2 regions of the Massilia sp. CFBP9012 genome follow, and region 2 is predicted to be linked to the other one. Evidence: predicted binding sites of a transcription regulator. Region 2 holds the regulator's gene; the other holds the start of a gene.
What was found. The regulator sigma-54, encoded in region 2, starts transcription at its own class of promoters, with help from an activator protein. The targets are predictions, from matches to a motif close to TGGCANGNAANCTGCTTT.
Positions count from the first base shown of each region.

Region 1: SOM61_RS04365 (ANTAR domain-containing response regulator) is a predicted target of sigma-54. The motif match lies at 4,855-4,872, and genes of this name have one in related genera.

Region 1 is NZ_JAXCWM010000002.1:375,561-383,055, reverse strand. It holds gene nirB (nitrite reductase large subunit NirB) at 1-1,418, opposite strand, end outside; gene SOM61_RS04375 (MFS transporter) at 1,434-2,732, opposite strand; gene SOM61_RS04370 (CmpA/NrtA family ABC transporter substrate-binding protein) at 2,992-4,161, opposite strand; gene SOM61_RS04365 (ANTAR domain-containing response regulator) at 4,200-4,844, opposite strand; gene SOM61_RS04360 (S9 family peptidase) at 5,509-7,495, shown strand, end outside.
Region 2 is NZ_JAXCWM010000003.1:464,951-472,445, forward strand. It holds gene SOM61_RS06985 (KpsF/GutQ family sugar-phosphate isomerase) at 123-1,121, shown strand; gene SOM61_RS06990 (KdsC family phosphatase) at 1,121-1,675, shown strand; gene lptC (LPS export ABC transporter periplasmic protein LptC) at 1,688-2,296, shown strand; gene lptA (lipopolysaccharide transport periplasmic protein LptA) at 2,337-2,885, shown strand; gene lptB (LPS export ABC transporter ATP-binding protein) at 2,882-3,649, shown strand; gene SOM61_RS07010 (RNA polymerase factor sigma-54) at 3,661-5,139, shown strand; gene hpf (ribosome hibernation-promoting factor, HPF/YfiA family) at 5,215-5,574, shown strand; gene SOM61_RS07020 (enoyl-CoA hydratase/isomerase family protein) at 5,688-6,773, shown strand; gene SOM61_RS07025 (DUF5694 domain-containing protein) at 6,858-7,495, shown strand, end outside.

The DNA.
Region 1 (7,495 bases), on a different contig from region 2:
CCCAGTTTCTTCAGCTCGGCGTTGAGGACTTGGGTTACCAATGGCACGCAGCCGCCGCAGGTAGTGCCGGCCGAGGTGCAGCTCTTGAGGGCGCCGATGGTGGTGGCGCCGCCGGCGACCGCCTCACACAGCGCGCCCTTGCTGACGTCGTTGCACGAGCAGACCTGGGCCGTGGCCGGCAGCTTGTCGACGCCGATCGCCGGACGGGCCGCGCCGCCGCTCTCGGGCAGGATCAGGTATTCCGGCGCCTCCGGCAGCTCGATCTTGTTCAGCATCGTCTGCAGCAGCGCGCCATAGGCGGACGCCTCGCCCACCAGCACGCCGCCCAGCAGGTATTTTCCGCAGCTGGAGACGACGATCTTGCGGTAGGTTTGACGACGTTCATCGAGGAACTGATAGCTGCGGCTGCCCGGCGTGGCGCCGTGGGCGTCGCCGATGCTGGCCACGTCCACGCCCATCAGCTTCAGCTTGGTGCTCATGTCGGCGCCAACGAAACCGCATTCGGTGCCTACTAGATGCCGCGCTGCGGTGCGCGCCATGTCGTAGCCCGGCGCGACCAGGCCATACAGCTGGCCGTTCCAGAGCGCGCATTCGCCGATGGCGTAGACGTGCGGGTCGGAGGTCTGGCAGCGGTCGTCGATCACGACGCCGCCGCGCGCGCCGATCTCCAGCCCCGATGCCCGCGCCAGCTCGTCGCGCGGGCGGATGCCGGCCGAGAACACGATCATGTCGGTATCCAGGTGGGTTCCGTCGGCGAACTGCATGCGGTGGGTGCTGTCTTCGCCATCGACGATGGCCAGCGTATTCTTGCCGGTGTGGACGCCAACGCCGAGTTCCTCGATGCGGGTGCGCAGCACGCGCGCGCCGGAATCGTCGACCTGCACCGCCATCAGGCGCGGCGCGAATTCGACCACGTGGGCGTTCAGGCCCAGGTCGCGCAGCGCCTTCGCGCATTCGAGGCCCAGCAGGCCGCCGCCGATCACGACGCCCGACTTCGAGCGCGCGCCGCATTCCTGCATCGCTTCCAGGTCTTCGATGGTGCGATAGACGAAGCAGTCCTTGCGATCGGCGCCCGGCACTGGCGGCACGAAAGGATACGAGCCGGTCGCCAGCACCAGCCGATCGTAAGCAACGGAGGAACCGTCGGCCAGGGTCACTCTCTGCGCCGCGCGATCGATCCCGACCACCTTCGCATTCAGGCGCAGCACCATGTCTTCTCGGTCAAAGAACCCTGGTGCGACCAGCGACAGGTCGTCCGCACTCTTACCGGCAAAGAATTCCGACAGGTGCACGCGGTCGTAGGCAGGCCGCGGTTCTTCACCCAGCACCGTCACGCGCAGATCTTGCCGGCCGCTGGCGGCCAGGGTTTCAAGGAATTTGTGGCCCACCATGCCGTGGCCGATGACGACGATATGCATTTGCTGCTCCCTAATTTAAGCTGCTGCGGCTGCCGGCGCAGTGTCGGCGCCCGTCGCGGTGAATCGGGCTGCGATGGCGCAGACGCTGGCGACCAGCACCAGGCCGCTGAGGATCGTGAGCGTCTGCTTGATGTCGCCCGTGCCCTTCATCAGGAAGCCGGCCGCCACCGCGCCGACGTTGCCGCCGGCGCCGACGATGCCGGCCACGCCGCCCAGCGCCTTCGGTGCGATGAACGGCACCAGCGCATAGGTGGCGCCGCAGGCCATGTGGGTGAACAGGCCGAATACCAGCATCGCGACCACGGCGAACACCACGCCCTCGGCCTGGGCGAACCACAGCAAACCAAGGCCTTCGCCGATCATCAGCACGAACAGCACGGTCACGCGGCGGTTCAGGTCACCGGAGAGCGCGGCCTTGTCCGACAGCCAGCCGCCCAGCGCGCGGGCGAACAGCGCCAAGAGGCCAAAGCTGCCGGCCGCCATGCCGGCCTGCGCCAGCGACAGGTCGAAGTGCTCGACGTAATACACGGCGGCGATGTTGTGGATGAAGATCTCGATGCCGAAGCAGGCGCCATAGGTGACGAACAGCAGCCAGGCGCGGTAGTTGCGGCAGCCGGCGACGAAGCTCGCCCAGCCGCCCTTGCCGCCGCCCTCCGGCATCAGGCCGGTCTTGCGCAAGTCATCGTAGTTACCGGCCGGGCAATCCTGCGTGTAGCGCCAGTAGAAGAAGGCCATCACGATCATCATCACGCCGGGCACCACCAGCGCCAGGCGCCAGCTCAGCGACTGGCTCACGCCCAGCATCACGATGGCCGTCAGCATCAGCGGCATGAGCGCCTGCGCCGCGCCGCCGCCGGCATTGCCCCAGCCGGCGGCCGCCGCGTTGGCGGTGCCGACCACCTTCGGTCCGAACATGACCGAGGTGTGGTACTGGGTGATGACGAAGCTGGCGCCGACCGCACCGATGCCCAGGCGCGCCAGCAGGAAGGCCTCGTAGCTCTGCGCCATCGCCACGCCCAGCACGGGAATCGCGCCGATGAGGAGCAAACCGGTGTACGTCTTGCGCGGGCCGTAGCGGTCGCACAGCGGGCCGACCAGCAGACGCACGAAGATGGTGATCGCGACCGCCGCGATATTGATGTTGGCGATCTGCTCCATCGAGAGCCCGAACTCGCCCTTGATGACTGGCATCAGCGGCGCGCAGGCGAACCAGGCGAAGAAGCAGATGAAGAAGGCGACCCAGGTCAGGTGGAAGGCGCGCATGGGCGCGCCCTGGAAGGAAAAGAGCTTGATGCTGTCCGCTTTGCTGGCCATTGTTCTTCCTTTGAAAAACGAAAAGGCGTCCGCGCTTGCTGCCGGGGGCAGTAGCTGCGGACGCCGTTGTCCTGTTGCCGTCCCCGCGTTGGGCCAGCTAAGTGAAAGTGTTCGTGAGAAGAATCGCCATTGATCCTGTCATTGGTATGAGCAAGAGGCGTGCCACCGGGGCTTCAGGGGGCGTACTCGATTCGGGCGGATCCGGATGCTGCATTGCGGTGCATCGCTCCCCACGATGATGCACCCGCCTGCACCGCGTTCATAATCCGGATGGTGCGCCGGCCCAGGCTTGCGGGTCGCTGCCGTCCCATACGCGGCCGCCCCACAGGGTCGAACTGCGCATCGGGGAGGCGGGCAGCATCGTGCCGGTGCGTTCGGCCGCCTCGCGATACAGGTCGATGCGGTTGACCTGGGCCGCCAGCGCCAGGTAGGCCGGGGCTTCGCGCAGCAGGCCCCAGCGCCGGTGCTGGGTCATGAACCACATGCCGTCCGACAGCCACGGGAAGTTGGCCTCGCCGTCGGCATGGAAGCGCAGGCCGTTGTGGCCGCGCCAGCCTCCGCCCTCCCGGTGTTCGTCGATATGGCTGCCGGCCAGGCAGAACTGCAGCGTCTCGCGGCTGGCGTTGACGTAGGCGGGACTGGCCAGCACCTCGGCCGCGGCTTCGCGGTTGGTGCGCGAGGCATCGAGCCAGCGCCCGGCTTCCAGCAGCGCGGAGATCATGGCGCGGCAGGTATTCGGGTGGCTGGCCGCGAAGTCGGCGCGCGTGCCGAGCGCCTTGCCCGGATGGTTCGGCCATACCTGCTCGCTCGACGCGGCCTGGACCCCGGCGCCCTCGCGCTGCGCGCGCTGGCCCCACGGTTCGCCGGCGCAGAAACCATCCATATGGCCGGCCGCCAGGCTGGCCGCCATCTGCCCGGGTGGCACCGTCACCGCCTGGCAGTCCACCAGCGGGTCGATGCCATGCGCGGCCAGCCAGTAATACAGGAACATCGCGTGGTTCCCGGTCGGGAAGGTGTGGGCCAGGGTGAGCTTGCGCCCTTTCTCGTCCACCTCGCGCTTGAGCATGCCGGGATCGAGGGCGGCGTTGGCGAGCGCGCGCGACAGCGTGATGTTCTGGCCGTTCTGGTGCAGGTTCATCAACACCGCCATATCGCACTGCTGGGTGCCGATGCCGTTCTGTATGCCATAGACCATCCCGTACAGCGCCTGGGCCGCGTCGAGCTGCTGGCCGATCAGGCGGTCGCGCATGGCGGTCCAGGACAGCTCGCGGGTGAGCTCGAAGCGCACCCCGTACTGTTCGTCGAAGCCCAGCACCGACGCCATCACCAGCGGCGCGCAATCGGCCAGCGGCATGAAGCCGATGCGGACGGTCTCGATCTCGGGGCGGTCGGTGCCGGCGATCCAGGCGCCTCTACCTGCCAATGTCATACGTCTCCTTGTCCTTGTATATATACAGCGTGCGTGGCCTAGCCCAGCAGGTCTTCCACGTCGATCAGGCGCTGCGCGACTTCCGCCAGCTTCAGGTTCTTGTTCATCGCCAGGGTGCGCAGGCGCTGGTAGGCCTGCTCCTCGGTCAGGCTGTAGCGGTTCATGAGCAGGCCCTTGGCGCGGTCGACGGTCTTGCGCTCCGCGAGCTTCTGGCGCGTGTCGCTCAGTTCATCGAGCAGCTTCTGCTCGCGCCGGAAGCGCGCCAGCGCCACGTCCAGCACCGGCTTGACGCGCTCGGCCTGCAGGCCGGCCACGATATAGGCCGAGACGCCGGCGTCCATCGCGGCGTCCATGCTGGCAGGGGCATCGTCTTCGGTAAACAGGACGATCGGGCGCCGCGCGTCGCGGGTGGCGATCACGATGTGCTCGAGGACGTCGCGCGCGTCGGACTCGCTGTCGGCGATGATCAGGTCGGGCTGCAGCTGGGCGATGCGCTCGGGCAGGAAGACGTCGGCCGGCAGCGAGGCGATCAGGTCGTAGCCCGATTCGAGCAGGCCGATGCGCAGCGCCGTGCTGCGCCGGGTCTGCGCGGCATGGGCGGCATCCGGGTCGGTGCCGGGTGCTGTGGCGGAAAGCACGACGACGATCCGCAGGTGTGGTGAAGCACTGTCTCGCGATTTCATGTACTAACGATATGCAAGATTCGCACCAGCGTTGCCGGTGGCGAATGCCCTAGCCCCTCTTATGCAAAGCCCGATGCTCAAGGTATACGTAATTCGAATATCTTGCACAAGAGCAACTTAACAACCATTCACAAAACGAATCGCTGGAATCACAAATCTAAAGTTTGTTTATGATGGGGACGCCCCTATACTGCAACGCAACATCGAAGTATTTATCTCAGGGGAACTATCATGACTGCAGCTATCCAACGCACCAGCTTCTTCGCGGCAGCCATCTCGGCCATCCGCAGCTTCTCGCAAGAACTGTACGTCGCCCACGGCGGCTACGCTCCGGCAGTGCGGGGTTAATATGCACCCGCTCGAATATATCACCATCGCCCTGGCCGTCGTCGCCGTGGCCGCGCGCGTCTCCATGTTCCTGCCGCGTCCGCCAAAAGGCCCGTTCAAGGCCATGTAATACAGGGCCTCATTGCGGCGCACCAGCGCCGCGATACCCGCACAACACCCCGCGCCGGCCGTACTTACGTACCGCCGGCGCTTGTCTTTACAGCAAAAAAAACCTGTCACATTCCGCAGACCTGATGAGTGCCTGCGCTAGAATGCATGCGCATTTCTCGCGAGCATTACTGGCAACTAAGCCACTTCTCCACTCATCAGACTCTACATGCGAACACCTGCACTTACCCTGTTTGCGGCCTCCTTCGCCGCACTGATCGCGCTGCCGGCGGCGGCATCGACTCCAATCACCCTCGACCAGGCCATGAGCCATCCAGACTGGATCGGCACCCCGGTGGAAGACGCCTGGTTCAGCTGGGACGGCAAGCAGGTGTACTACAAGCAGAAGCGCACCGGTTCGCCGGTGCGCGACGTGTTCCAGGTCGCGGCCGGCAAGGCCCAGCTGGTAAAAGACGCCGAGCTGCCGAAGGTCGACAGCGCCGAGGTCGTCTACAACCGCAACAACAGCCGCATGCTGGTCCTGCGCAATAACGACCTGTTCGAGCGCGACCTCAAGTCGGGCCAACTGGTCCAGGTCACGCGCGGCGCCAGCCGCATCACCGCCGCCCAGTACACGGCGGACGAACGCGCGGTCCAGTACCGCATCGGCAACGACTGGTATGTGTGGGACCGCACCAGCAAAGTTACCGGCCCGGCCGCCCTGCCGCGCGCCGCCAAGGACCCGAACGCGCCCGAAGAAGATCCCTACCGTTCGACCGAGCTGCGCCTGATCGAGCACCTCAAGCGCCAGAAGGATGACCGCGACGCCCTGCGCGAGCGCACCGATGAACTGCGCCGCGCCGACGCCTCGATGGCGCCGAACCAGATCTACCTGGGCGACAAGGTCACCATCGAAGGCAGCTCGCTGTCGCCCGACGGCCGCTGGCTGCTGGTGGTCACCGCCGCCAAAGGCGCCGACAAGGGCCGCGCCGGCAAGATGCCGCGCTACGTGAACGAGTCGGGCTTTGAGGAGACCGAAGACGTGCGCACCCGCGTCGGCCGCAACATGCCGGTGCCGCACGCACTGAAACTGGTCGATCTGCGCACCAACAAGGTGCAGGACATCGCCTTCGACGCCCTGCCGGGCATCACCACCGACCCGCTGGCCGAGCTGCGCGCCGCCGCTAAAAAAGATCCACTGAAGGGCAACCGTCCGGTGGTGGTCTCGGGCGGCCGCAACGCGATCGACTGGAGCGCCAACGGCGCCAACGTCGCCGTCATGCTGCGCGCGGTCGACAACAAGGACCGCTGGATCGCCAGCGTCGACCTGGGCGCCGCGACCCTGAAACCCCTGCACCGCCTGACCGACGGCGCCTGGGTCAACTACGACAACGCCGAATTCGGCTGGCTGCCGGACAACCGCACGCTGTGGTACCTGTCCGAAGAAAGCGGCTACTCGCACCTGTACACCAAGGACAGCGCCACGGCCGCCGCGCCGCGCGCCCTGACCACCGGCAAATGGGAAGCCAGCGACGTGCGCTGGACCTATGACGGCAGCACCGCCTACATGCTGTGCAACCGCGCGACCCCGGGCGACTACGAAGTCTGCGCCGTGAACGCGAATGGTGGCAATGTACGCGAAGTGACGAGGCTCGATGGCGTCGAGAAGTTCGCCCTGTCGCCGGACGAGAAGAAGCTGCTGGTGCACTGGTCGTCAAGCTACACCCCCATCCAGATCGCGACCGTGCCAGTCTCGGGCGGCGAAGCGAGCAAGCTGACCGACACCCGCACCCCGGAATTCAAGGCGCGCGAATGGATCGAGCCGCAGTACGTGGCCGTGCCTTCCAGCGCTGGCGGCGATCCGGTGTGGGCCAAGCTGTATCGTCCGGCCCAGCTCGAGCCGGGCAAGAAGTATCCGGTCGTGATGTTCGTGCACGGCGCCGGCTACCTGCAGAACGTCAGCAAGCGCTATCCGAACTACTTCCGCGAGCAGATGTTCCATAACCTCCTGGTGCAGAACGGCTACGTGGTGCTCGACATGGACTTCCGCGCCTCGAAAGGCTACGGCAGCAAGTGGCGCACCGCGATCTACCGCCAGATGGGCCATCCGGAACTGGAAGACTACGTCGACGGCGTCAAGTACATGGTGAATCAGCACCAGGGCGACGCCGCCAACGTCGGCATCTATGGCGGCAGCTACGGCGGCTTCATGACCT
Region 2 (7,495 bases):
ATCTTATGGCACTAGCCAGGTGTGGTGCGGCGGTCGCTTGTTATCGTTTGTTACGACTGGCAAGTTTTTTGCTTTCCCAATTCGTTTATACTTCCAAAATGAGTGTAACCGATGAAAAAATAATGCCGAAAAGTTTTGACGAAACCCTGGCCCGGCGCGTCCTGGACCTGGGTCGCGAAACGCTGTCGATCGAAGCGGACGCCATCCGCGCGCTGCAGGCGCGCCTGGGCGACGACGACAGTTTCGTGAACGCCGCGCAGCTGATCATGGCCTGCGACGGCCGCGTGGTCGTGTCCGGGATGGGCAAGTCGGGCCACATCGGCCGCAAGATCGCCGCCACCCTGGCGTCCACCGGCACCCCGGCCTTCTTCATGCACCCGGGCGAAGCCGCGCACGGCGACCTGGGCATGGTCACCAAAAATGATGTCGTGATCGCGATCTCCAATTCGGGCGAATCGTCCGAGATCCTGGACATCCTGCCGGCCGTGAAGCGCCTGGGCGCGCGCGTGATCGCCATGACCGGTAAACCAGCCTCGCGCCTGGCCAAGCTGGCCGACGTGCACCTGGACATCGCGGTGGACAAGGAAGCCTGCCCGCTCAACCTGGCGCCGACCACCAGCACCACCGTGACCCTCGCGATGGGCGATGCGCTGGCCGTGGCGCTGCTCGACGCGCGCGGCTTCCGTGAACAAGACTTCGCGCTGTCGCATCCGGGCGGCGCGCTGGGCCGGCGCCTCCTGACCCATGTGCGCGACGTGATGCGCAGCGGCGACGCGGTGCCGAGCGTGAGCCCCGAAACCTCGCTGGTCGAAGCGCTGCTCGAAGTGACCCGCAAGGGCCTCGGCATGACCGCCATCGTCGACGCCGAAGGCCGTCCGGTCGGCGTGTTCACCGACGGCGACTTGCGTCGCGTGATCGAACGCATGCACGACTTCTCGGACATCCAGATCCGCGACGTGATGCACGCCAACCCGCGCCGCGTGCGCCCCGAGCAGCTGGCGGTCGACGCCGTCGCCGTGATGGAAGAATTCCGCATCAACCAGATGCTGGTGGTCGATGACGACGACCGCCTGGTCGGCGCGCTGCACATCCACGACCTGACCCGCGCAAAGGTGATCTGATGAGCGACACGTTTATCCCAGCCATTACGCCGTTGGCCCATATGGAACGCGCGGCCCGCATCAAGGTCATGATCTTCGACGTCGACGGCGTGCTGACCGACGGCAGCCTGACCTACGGCCCGGAAGGCGAAGTCACCAAGACCTTCAACGTGCTCGACGGCCTGGGCATCCAGCTGTTGAACAAGACCGGTGTCCAGACCGCGATCATCAGCGCGCGCCTGTCGCCGATCGTCGTCAAGCGCGCGGCCGATCTGGGCATCTCGCACGTCCACCAGGGCATCCACGACAAGCGCATCGGCTTCGCCAAGCTGTTGGAAAGCACCGGCTTTACGGCCGAGCAGTGCGGCTACATCGGCGACGACGTGATCGACCTGCCGCTGTTCGCGCGCGTCGGCTTCGCCGTCGCGGTGCCGTCCGGCCACCCCGAGGTGCAGCACCGCGCGCACTACGTCACCAAGAATGGCGGGGGCCGCGGCGCGGTGCGCGAGGTGTGCGACCTCGTGATGCGCGCCCAGGGCACCTACGACCAGGCGCTCGCGCCGTACTTCGCCTAAAGGCCACGCACCATGGCCACCATCGTCCAAAACAAGCGTACCGCGCATCGCTGGAATCTCCTGGCGATGATCGTGATCGGCACCTTCTTCGCCTTCGGCAGCTTCTGGCTGCTGCAACTGATGCAGGCGTCCGACATCGACGCCCAGCTGGGCGGGCCGCCGGACGAACCGGACTACATCGTCGAGAATTTCTCGTTCGTGCGCATGACCGAGAATGGCCAGCCGAGCTATGTATTGTCGGGCAAGCACCTGGCCCACATCCCGCTCGGCGACGTCTCGCACGTCGACCAGCCGCTGCTGCGCGGCGTCGAGCCGGGCCGCCCGCCGATGACGGTGGTCGCCAAGAAAGCCCAGGTGTTCCACGAAGAGCACCGGGTCGAACTGATGGGCGACGTCGACCTGCAGCGCCCGAAGACGGCGCAGAGCGAGTCCTTGCACTTGCGTAGCCAGGCGCTGACCGTGCTCCCCGACGAAGAAATCGTCAAGACCGACCTCCCGGTTGACCTGCAGCTTGGGGCATCGAGCGTGAAAGGCACCGGCATGGTCGCCAACAACGCCACCCAGCAAGTGCACATGTCCAGCCGCGGCCAGATCGTCTATCCGCCACGACCGCGCCAGTAAGCCTGCGCCGCGCGATAACCCAGGACCAGCATTCCTTATCATGAAAAATATATTTGCCGCCGTACTCCTTTCCCTGCTGTCGCTGACGGCAGCCGCCGAACGTGCCGACTCGCTCAAACCCGCGCAGGTCGAATACGATTCCGCCGATCTCGACGGGGTCAACGGTGTGCGCACCCTGACCGGTAACGTGATCCTCACCCGCGGTACGCTGTTGCTCAAGGCCGACCGCGCCGTGGTCAGGGAAACGCCCGAAGGCTATATGACGGTGACACTCACCGCCAACAACGGCAAGCTCACCACGTTCCGCCAGAAGCGCGACGGCGGCCCCAACCTGTGGGTCGAGGGCCAGGCCGAGCGCATCGAGTACGACGAGCGCGCCGAGCTGGTGCGCCTGTACTCGAATGCCCTCATCAAGGAACTGGAAAACGATCAACTGAGCAACCAGGTCACCGGCCCTTTCATCTCGTATGACAGCCGCAAGGAAGTGGCCACCGTGCGCAACGACGTCAGCGGCCAGAGCAAGGTTGGCGGCGGCCGCGGCACCCTGATCCTCTCGCCCAAGCGCACCCCCGCCGGAGGAGCGCAATGACGGCAATCCCGATGGATCTGGGCGATTGCAGCACCCTGGTCGTCAAGGGCCTGCAGAAGAGCTATGGCAAGCGCCTGGTGGTGCGCGACGTGTCGCTGCAGGTCGAGTGCGGTGAAGTGGTCGGCTTGCTGGGCCCGAACGGCGCCGGCAAGACCACGTCGTTCTACATGATCGTCGGCCTGGTGCCGTCGGACGCCGGCTCGATCGACATCAACGGCACCGACATCACCAGCCTGCCGATCCACCGCCGCGCCGTATTGGGCCTGTCCTACCTGCCGCAAGAGGCCTCGGTATTCCGCAAGCTGACGGTGGAAGATAACATCCGCGCCGTGCTCGAGCTGCAGAAGGACAACGGCAAGCCGCTGTCGAAAGACCAGATCAACGAGCGCCTCGACACCTTGCTGGCCGACCTGCAGATCGAGAAGCTGCGCGAGAACCCGGCGCTGTCGCTGTCGGGCGGCGAGCGCCGCCGCGTGGAGATCGCGCGCGCGCTGGCGACCAATCCGCGCTTCGTGCTGCTCGACGAACCGTTCGCCGGCGTCGACCCGATCGCCGTGATCGAGATCCAGCGCATCGTGCGCTTCCTGAAGGAGCGCCGGATCGGTGTCCTGATCACCGACCACAACGTGCGCGAGACGCTCGGCATCTGCGACCGCGCCTACATCATCAACCAGGGCGCGGTGCTTGCCTCCGGCCGCCCTGACGACATCATCGCGGACGAGTCGGTGCGCCGCGTGTACCTGGGTGAACACTTCCGCATGTGAGCGACGCCTAGATGAAACAGTCCCTGCAACTTCGCACTTCGCAGCACCTCGCGCTTACGCCGCAACTGCAGCAGTCGATCCGGTTGCTGCAACTGTCGACGCTCGAACTGCACCAGGAGATCGAGCAGATACTGGGCGATAACCCCTTGCTCGAGCGGCTCGACGACCCGCTCGACCATTCGGTGCGTTTGCTGGCCGACGGCGCCATCAACAATGCGCCCGCCAGTGGCGAAGCGCCGCCGGCGCCCGGCCAGCAGGCCGAGGGCCAGGATGCGCCGGCGCAGGAGGGCGAGGGTTTCGAGGGCGGCGCCGACAACGAGCGCAGCGACGCCGACTGGAGCGAAGGTGGCGCGCCATCTTCAGGCGGCGGTGGCGAGGACGAGGACGGCCGCCCGCAGCTGGAAGCCTGCGCCATCACCCTGCGCGAACACCTGATGGAGCAGGTGCGCGAAGCCACCCTGTCGGCGCGCGACCGCGCGCTGGCCGAGCTGGTGATCGATGCGCTGGACGACAACGGCTACCTCGAAGAACCGCTCGACGAGATCCATGCAAGGCTGCCCGAAGAACTCGACATCGAGATCGAAGAGCTGCGTTGCGCGCTGGCGCTGGTGCAGAGCATGGACCCGGTGGGCGTCGGCGCGCGCAGCGCGGCCGAGTGCCTGGCGCTGCAGATCCGGCGCATGCCGGGCGTGCCGATGGTGACGCGGCGCATGGCCCTGACCATCGTCGAGGGTTACCTGAGCTGGTTCGCCCAGCGCGAATACAGCAAGCTGAAAAAAGCGCTCGACTGCGACGACGAAGACTTGCGCGAGGTGCAGGCCGTGGTGCGCCAATGCAATCCGCATCCGGGCGCGGCGTTCGCTTCGAACGTGTCGGACTATGTGGTGCCGGACGTGATCGTGCGCCGTTCCAAGAGCGGCTGGGCGGTCACCCTGAACCCGGACGTGATGCCGCGCCTGCGCGTCAACAGCCTGTACGCCAGCATGCTCAAGCAGGGCAAGAGCGAGGCGCAGATGGGCGCGCAGATGCAGGAAGCGAAGTGGCTCATCAAGAATATGCGCCAGCGTTTCGACACCATCCTGCGTGTGGCGGAGGCGATCGTCGAGCGCCAGCGCAATTTTTTCTCCCATGGCGCGGTTGCCATGCGGCCCCTTGTTTTACGTGAGATAGCTGATACACTAGGCCTACACGAGAGCACAATTTCTCGTGTCACAACGCAGAAATACATGCTGACCCCGCACGGCATGTTTGAGTTGAAGTATTTCTTCGGCAGCCACGTTGCCACCGAGGCGGGAGGCGAAGCATCCTCGACGGCAATCCGTGCGCTCATTGCACAATTGACAGGAGCAGAAGACCCTAGGAACCCTTTATCCGACAGCAAGATCGCGGAGATGCTCGGGGAACAAGGCATGGTCATCGCGCGCCGCACGGTTGCAAAATACCGTGAAGCCCTCAAGATACCCCCTGTAAGCCTCCGCAAGTCCTTGTAACTGCGCCGTCCACAGACATCGTGCCTTGTCGCGTTCCTGTGGTCCACACGGTGCAACATTTTCAAAGGAGTGTGTATGAACCTCACAATCAGTGGCCATCATCTCGAAGTAACCCCCGCCATCCGTGAATACGTTCAGAATAAGCTCGAGCGCATCATTCGCCATTTCGACCAGGTGATCGACACCCACGTCTTCCTGGCCGTCGACAACCTCACTGAAAAAGAAAAAAGGCAAAAAGCAGAGATCAACGTCCAGGTGTCGGGAAAGACCCTGCACGTGGCCAGCGTCGCACAAGACCTGTACGCCGCGATCGATACGCTGATGGATAAGCTGGACCGACAGATCCTCAAACACAAGCAGCAACTGAAAGACCATAGCCGTACTTCGATCAAACGCATGCCGGAAATCGACGGCGAAGACGCTGCTGTCGCCTGATCAGGCGCAGGGCTCACACTAGCTAAGGGCGTCTGAGGGGACGCCCTTTTTGCATCTGTGGCACATCCAATCCGGCGGGGTAAGATACGGTTTTACCGACCACTGATCACCCCATGACCGACCACGTCCTGACCCGCATCGCCAACCGCACCGGCATCATCACCCTGGACCGCCCGAAGGCGCTCAATTCGCTGTCGCTCGAGATGGTGCGCGCGCTGACCGCGGTGCTGCGCGCCTGGCAGCATGACGGGCAGGTCGAGGCGGTCGTACTGACCAGCAGCAGCGAGAAGGCCTTGTGCGCGGGCGGCGACATCCGTTTCTTCCATGAGGTCGGCCATGCGACGCCGATGGGCGGCAGCGCGCTGCTCGAGGATTTCTTCACCGAAGAATACGCGCTGAATCACCTGATCCATTTCTATCCAAAGCCTTACATCGCCATCATGGATGGCGTCGTGATGGGCGGCGGCATGGGCATCGCCCAGGGCGGCCCGGACTGCGGCCTGCGCATCGTGACCGAGCGCACGAAAATGGCCATGCCCGAGGTGAACATCGGCCTGTTCCCGGACGTCGGCGGCAGCCACTTTCTGTCGCATGCGCCGGGGCAGCTCGGCAACTACCTGGGCCTGACCGGGCTGACGATCGGCGCCGCCGACGCGCTGTATATCGGCCTGGCCGACGTGTTCGTGCCAGGCGCCGAGCTGCCGGACCTGCAGGCATTGATCGCGTCCACGCAAGGCGCCGGCCTGCCGGCGGCGATCCGCGCCTTCGCGGCGCCGTTTGCTGCAATGGCGGGGGCAAGCGAATTGCAGGTCCGGCGCAGGAGCATCGATGCGCATTTCGGCGCGGCGTCGGTCGCCGCGATCATGGGATCGCTCGAAGGCGACGCAACACCGTTCGCACACAAGGCGCTGGCCGCCATGCGCCAGCGTTCGCCCCTGTTGATGTGCGTGACCCACGAGCTGCTGGCGCGTGGCGCCGCGCTCGACGTGGCCGACTGCCTGCGCATGGAACGCTCGCTGGTGCGCCACAATTTCGAGCATGGCGAAGTGCTGGAAGGCATACGCGCACTGGTGATCGACAAGGACAATGCGCCGCAATGGAATCCACCGTCGCTTGCCGAGGTCACCCCAGAGATGGTGGCGCGCTTCTTCGCGCCGGTGTGGCCGGAGCACGCGCATCCGCTCAGGCATCTTGCATAATCCGCTGCGTGCATATCCATTTTTGCGTGACAGCGTAGCGACGGGGTGTGAACATCGGGTCTTCATGATTTGAAAGGAAGAGCGATGCGCCTGGGTGCCCTGCTGATCTCGATGACTGTATGCGGCAGCGCCGCCGCGCAGGACTACCAGCCGGCCTTCGATCCGAGCCGGCTCAAGGGTCCCACGACAGGACCGGTCAACCAGATCATGGTGCTCGGCTCGCCCCACCTGGCGCATTTGCCCAAGACCTTCCAGGCGTCGAGCCTGGCCCCGCTGAACGAACGGCTCGCGGCCTGGAAGCCGCAGGCGATCGCGGTCGAGGACCGCTCGGGACCGCAGTGCGATTTCATGCGCCACCACCCGGCGCGGTATGCGGAGACGGTCAAGACCTATTGCCGGGATACCGCGGCGGCAAAGGCCGCGACCGGGCTCGATGTCCCGCAAGCGACGGCAGAATTGGAAAAGCTGCTGGGTGAATGGCCGGCGGCGCCGTCGCCAGCCCAACGGCGCCGCCTGGCGGCCGTGTTCCTGGCCGGCGGGGAGCCTGCATCCGCGGTGGTCCAGTGGTTCCGCTTGCCGGCCGGGGAGCGCCGCGCCGGCGACGGCCTGGACGCCGCCCTGGTCGCGCAGCTACAGGAGCTCGAGGCCAGTCCCAACGAAAGCGTGATGATCGCGGCGCGGCTGGCGGCCCGGCTGGGGCATGAGCGCGTGTACGCCATGGA